2 regions of the Yersinia intermedia genome follow, and region 2 is predicted to be linked to the other one. Evidence: predicted binding sites of a transcription regulator. Region 2 holds the regulator's gene; the other holds the start of a gene.

Region 1 (3,195 bases), 1.3 Mb from region 2:
TGCGGCATTAATCGCGGCAGCAATTTTGTGTCTGACATTATTCACACTTCAGAATTTACATAGCTGGGCCGGTTGGATCTTTATTCTGGCCGTTCCGTTACTGGTCAAACATGCACTGTTTGTACTGCGTGAGCCTACTGCTGCGGGTATGCGCCCAATGCTTGAGCATATGGTTAAAGCCGCACTGCTGACCAACGTTCTGTTTGCTGTCGGTTTGGTATTCAGTTAATCCCCGCCGTTTGTTATTCAAACCCTATCCGGGCCATGCGCCATAAAGGTCAGCCCGGATAAATTTAACAATTGATGATTTTGCCAACAGTAGCCAGAAAGAGATATACTTAATCTCCCAGCCGCAACCAGACGTTAATCCTATGAAATATGATACTTCCGAACTCTGTGACATCTATCATGAAGAGGTAAATGTGGTAGAACCACTGTTCTCCAATTTTGGTGGGCGCACTTCATTTGGTGGCAAGATTACTACTGTAAAATGTTTCGAAGATAATGGCTTGTTGTTCGACCAGCTTGAAGAAAATGGTCTAGGCCGTGTTCTGGTCGTTGATGGCGGTGGCTCAGTGCGCCGTGCATTAATCGATGCTGAGCTAGCCGAATTGGCATTGAAAAACGAGTGGGAAGGCATTGTGGTTTACGGTGCCGTGCGTCAGGTTGACGATCTCGCGGAGTTAGATATCGGTATTCAGGCTATGGCCGCCATTCCGGTAGGTGCGGCAGATGAAGGCATTGGTGAGAGCGACATCCGTGTGAATTTTGGCGGTGTAACGTTCTTCTCAGGTGACCATTTGTACGCAGATAACACTGGAATTATCTTGTCAGAAGAGCCGCTGGATATTGAATGACATTCCGCTGATCCTCGCAAAAAAGGGCGATACTGATATCGCCCTTTTTACTACTTAGCATTTGAAGTAGCTACGTGACTCAGGGCCATCAACAACCGATTACAGTTGCGTTAAGCCAGTCAATACTTAGACTTCTTCCATCTTTCCCAACAGTGCCCGCAGGCGATCCTGCCAAACATGCTGCTCTTGCTTTAGCTGCTCATTTTCGCGCACTAAGGCTTCACGGCCACCAGCAGCATCCTGAACTTCTTGGGACAGGGTGTTATTTTTCTCTTTCAGCTCTTCAATTTCCATCTGTAGCAAAGTGATGGTATCAATCGCCTGCTGAACTTTAACTTCCAATTTCTCAAATACTTCAAATGACATTCTTCGGTCCCCTTATGGTAGCAAGGCGTACATCTTTTGGTCGCAGTCATCATTCTTAGCCGACGTCGCCGTATTAACTAAGTAACCGTATCTACAGAGCTAACACTCGGCAGATGAAACTGCTGTGAATACTTATCGCGCTATATATCCATTAAACTAATGTAACAAGCGCTATGTTCTAACGCGTTCCTTCGCAAAGGCAACGCAGCTTAATAAAAACGATGCTCTTGATAAACCGATTGTATGTAGCCAGCCCCCCCCTGTCTAGCGCCATACCGGTACAAACCACACTCTGTAGCAATTTCGTGTCAGTAACTATCAGCAAAAACCGAAAAACCGCTATTACCCATTCTGTAATGTTATACATGCCTTTAACAACTGGTTGTGAAACCGCTGGTCTGGTCACACTTTCAAAGTCCCTTAACAGCCGTGAATAACGCGAAATCGCTCATTTTTATGACGCACCACACACATTTTGATTTCGCTATTTCTCGTTTGTGCTCGTTAACGATAAATTTACATCACTCCCTTCGCTGTTCGAAGGGCAAAAATAAGAAAACCCTATAAATCTCTGTCTGTAGGACATCTATTATGAGCCAAACCGCTAGTTCGACGTTGAAAGGCCAGTGTATCGCTGAATTTCTCGGTACCGGTCTGCTAATCTTTTTTGGTGTAGGCTGCGTTGCTGCATTGAAGTTGGCTGGGGCCAGTTTTGGGCAGTGGGAAATCAGTATCATTTGGGGCCTGGGTGTTGCCATGGCAATCTACTTAACAGCCGCAATCTCAGGTGCACATCTTAATCCGGCCGTAACCATTGCATTGTGGTTATTCGCTTGTTTCGATCGCCGTAAAGTTATCCCTTACATTGTGGCGCAGATTGCTGGAGCATTTTGCGCTGCCGCTTTAGTGTACGGCCTCTATTACAACTTGTTTGTCGATTTAGAACAAACGCAACATATTGTTCGCGGTAGCGCCGAGAGCCTGAATCTGGCCGGAATCTTCTCCACTTACCCGAATCCACATATTTCTGTGTTCCAGGCCTTCCTGGTTGAAACCGTGATTACTGCCATTTTGATGTGCTTGATTCTGGCCCTGACCGATGACGGTAACGGTATTCCACGCGGCCCACTGGCACCTCTACTGATTGGTATCTTGATTGCCGTTATCGGTGCATCCATGGGCCCATTGACTGGGTTTGCATTGAATCCGGCGCGTGACTTTGGTCCAAAGGCATTTGCTTATCTGGCAGGTTGGGGCGAAATTGCCTTCACTGGCGGGCGTGATATTCCTTACTTCCTGGTCCCTATCTTCGGGCCTATCGTTGGTGCATTACTCGGTGCTTTCGGTTATCGCGCCCTGATTGGCCGCCATTTACCGTGCGATGTGTGTGTGGTTGATGATGAAGAAACCACGGTAACGACCACAGAACGTAAAGCATAAATAATAGATACTACCCAATAGATTTACGGCAACTTAAAAGTAGGCTAACTATGACAACTGAAAATACTACTCAAAAAAAATACATTGTCGCGCTTGATCAGGGAACTACCAGTTCCAGAGCCGTGGTGCTGGATCATGATGCCAATATCGTGAGTGTTTCTCAGCGCGAATTCACTCAAATTTACCCGAAAGCCGGTTGGGTTGAGCATGACCCAATGGAAATCTGGGCTACGCAAAGCTCAACACTGGTTGAAGTGTTAGCGAAAGCCGGTATCAGTTCTGATGAAATCGCCGGTATCGGTATTACCAACCAACGTGAAACGACCATTGTTTGGGATAAAGCGACTGGGAAACCAGTGTATAACGCCATTGTTTGGCAATGCCGCCGTACTGCTGATATCTGCGAAAAACTGAAAAAAGAAGGGCTGGAAGAGTACATCCGTTACAACACTGGCTTGGTAGTCGACCCTTACTTCTCCGGCACCAAAGTGAAATGGATCCTTGATAACGTCGAGGGTGCCCGTGAGCGTGC
Region 2 (3,195 bases):
GACATCAGATTGGCTAAGGTGTCAGAACCCACACTGGAAAGATTGCCTGATAAGGTATTGGGGACAGGTACGGAAGCCATTGGCAAAACGCCAGTTGGAGGTGAAAGTACCGCTTCAGACTGCGCTAAAACGGCATGGCTAAACCATAGCATGGCGTGCAACAGCACCAGTTTTGCCCATTTCATCAGCTTGGTATCCATGCAGTTTTTAGGATTTGACTGCATTCTCGGCTAAAACGGCGGGAACAATCAATCGATTCGGCAAGGTAAAGATAAATCGCGTTCCCAGACCTACCTCGCTCATGACATCTAAACGTGCATCGTGATGACTCAATGCATGTTTCACAATTGCCAGCCCTAGCCCACTGCCCCCCGTTTGCCGTGATCGGGCCTTATCCACCCGATAGAAACGCTCCGTTAACCGTGGAACATGTTCAGGGCCAATTCCCGGCCCATTGTCACTGACCTGAAATTGTGCGCCTTGCGCAGTTTGCTGCCAACACACCTCAATCTTGGTACCAGCAGGCGTGTGATTGACGGCGTTATAAACCAGATTTGATACCGCGCTGCGCAATTGGTCTTCGTTGCCAAATACCTTTAATTGGTCGTTAACCCGGAAGGTAATCTCATGTCGTCCGTTACTGAGCGCCTGAACTTCATGCTGTAACACTTTCAGCATCAATGGAATATCTACCCGCTCATTCATATCAACATTGGGTGCGGCTTCAATACGTGATAGCGTCAAAAGTTGTTTTACCAACCCATCCATTCGCTTCGTCTGCTCTTGCATGGTCCCCAATGCTTTATCCCGTAATGGCCCTGCCAGCTCTTGGTCATGCATCATTTCCAGATAACCTTGCAACACCGTCAATGGGGTACGCAATTCGTGACTGACGTTGGCAAAGAAATTACGCCTTGCACCTTCCAACTGGCGCATCTGAGTAACATCACGGGCCACCATCAGTAATTGCCCTTCGGAATAAGGCATCACACGGAACTCCACGTAATAACCATTATTCAGTTGCAGGGTCAACGGGCGGGAGAACTCTTGCTGTTGCAGATATTGACTGAATTCCGGGTAGCGCAATAAATTGAGGATATGCTGACCGTTATCCTCCGGCCAACGGAACCCCAGTAATTGTTGGGCTAAACCGTTACACCAGAAGATATTGCCATCAATTGTGGTGATAACAACTGCATCAGGTAATGATTCGGCACCACTGCGAAAACGTTTGATGAGCAGTGCCAGTTCGCGCCGACGCCGACGATTTCGCAACTGCATTTGGTACAAACCATAAAACAGCGGTTCCCAGCTCCAACGACCCGCAGGTGGCGTCATACTGCGGTCTAACCACAGCCAGTGAGATAGCTTAAGTTGATTATAGAAATTCCAAACCAGCGCCGCGACAGCAGAAACCAGCAATAACCACGGAAGATAGCCAATAAAGGCACCCAGCAATAATGCAGGCAGACAAAAAAGAGCCAGCTCAAGAGCCAGCGTTTTCCATGATAAGCGTTCTAACACAACGAATTCTCCGGCACTGAAAACTCAGTAGCGCGTTGAGAAACGGTATCCGGTTCCCCGGACAGTTTGTACCATTCTGTCATGACCATCAATTTCAAGCGCCTTACGTAGCCGACGAATGTGCACGTCAACCGTACGATCTTCTACATAAACGTTAGTGCCCCAGACATAATTAAGCAACTGTTCACGGCTGTAAACGCGTTCCGGGTGGGTCATAAAGAAGTGCAGTAACTTAAACTCGGTCGGCCCCATATCCAGCGCTTGCTCATTGGCCATAACACGATGCGAGGAAGGATCAAGGCTTAACCCTTGCATTTCAATAACTTCTTCAACTGCCATCGGCGATATCCGGCGCATCACGGCTTTAATACGCGCGACCAGCTCCTTCGGCGAAAACGGCTTGGTAATATAGTCATCTGCACCCACTTCCAAACCGCGAACCCTGTCTTCTTCTTCGCCACGGGCCGTTAACATCATTACCGGAATATCTCTGGTCAGCGCCTCACGCTTCATATGTTTAATGAACTGAATACCCGAGCCGCCAGGTAACATCCAGTCCAATAGCACTAAATCAGGGAAAGGCTCCGACAGACGAGTTACTGCGCTGTCATAATCTTCGGCTTCTAATGGTTGGTAACCATTCTGTTCCAACACAAAGCACACCATCTCACGGATTGGCGCTTCATCTTCCACCACCAGTATGCGTCTTGCCATCATCAACCCTGCCAGTATGTTAGTGGTCACTATTTGGTTTCGGGAGCCATTATGCGTCAGTTTTGTGACATTTTTATGAAAAACATCACGCTTCTTCAAGCAATAAGCATAGTGATAAATTTCATGATAATTGCAAAACACAGCAGCCAAGTTTGCGAGACGTCTCGGAAATTTTCCTCATACCTTTTTTTTAGCCGCGACATCCTACGGACAGCGTTTATAATCAGCGCCATTCTCTTTGACTGATTAACCTGCCGTGCGGGAGATTCATGCGCATTATTCATACCTCTGACTGGCATTTAGGCCAGCATTTCTTCACTAAAAGCCGCGCTGCCGAGCATCAGGCATTTCTGCACTGGCTCATTAATCAGATCGAAGAAAATCAGGTAGATGCGCTAATTGTAGCAGGTGATATCTTTGATACTGGATCGCCCCCCAGTTATGCCCGTGAACTGTATAACCGCTTCGTGGTAGAACTCCAACCTACAGGCTGTCAGTTAGTCGTGTTAGGGGGCAATCACGATTCAGTGTCAACACTGAATGAATCACGGGGTTTGCTCTCTTATCTCAATACCACTGTTATTTCGTGCGCCAGCAGCAATCTCGATCAACAAATCATTATTCTAAAAGACCGCCAACATCAACCTGGAGCACTACTGTGCGCGATCCCGTTTTTACGGCCAAGGGACTTAGTCACCAGCCAGGCGGGTGAATCCGGTGGGCAAAAACAACTGGCATTACAAGCCGCGATAGCAGGCCACTACCAGGCACTATATCAGCGAGCGGTTGAACTGCGTACCGAATTGGGTTTGCCGCTGCCCATTATTGCCACCGGGCACCTGACCACTGTTGGCGTCACCACGACAGACTCGGTTCGCGATATTTATATTGGTACACTGGATGCTTTCCCGGCACAGGCATTTCCACCCGCCGATTACATTGCTTTAGGCCATATTC

The links. The regulator PhoB, encoded in region 2, activates phosphate uptake and scavenging genes when phosphate is short. The targets are predictions, from matches to a motif close to CTGTCATAAAACTGNCNNAT.
Region 1: the regulator PhoB is predicted to act here: its motif matches at 1,667-1,686, upstream of EL015_RS00465 (MIP/aquaporin family protein).

Annotation. Positions count from the first base shown of each region.
Region 1 is NZ_LR134116.1:96,595-99,789, reverse strand. It holds gene EL015_RS00490 (1,4-dihydroxy-2-naphthoate polyprenyltransferase) at 1-229, shown strand, start outside; gene rraA (ribonuclease E activity regulator RraA) at 372-857, shown strand; gene zapB (septal ring assembly protein ZapB) at 984-1,223, opposite strand; gene EL015_RS00465 (MIP/aquaporin family protein) at 1,815-2,663, shown strand; gene glpK (glycerol kinase GlpK) at 2,714-3,195, shown strand, end outside.
Region 2 is NZ_LR134116.1:3,512,801-3,515,995, forward strand. It holds gene EL015_RS16190 (PstS family phosphate ABC transporter substrate-binding protein) at 1-185, opposite strand, end outside; gene phoR (phosphate regulon sensor histidine kinase PhoR) at 208-1,524, opposite strand; gene phoB (phosphate response regulator transcription factor PhoB) at 1,549-2,238, opposite strand; gene sbcD (exonuclease subunit SbcD) at 2,508-3,195, shown strand, end outside.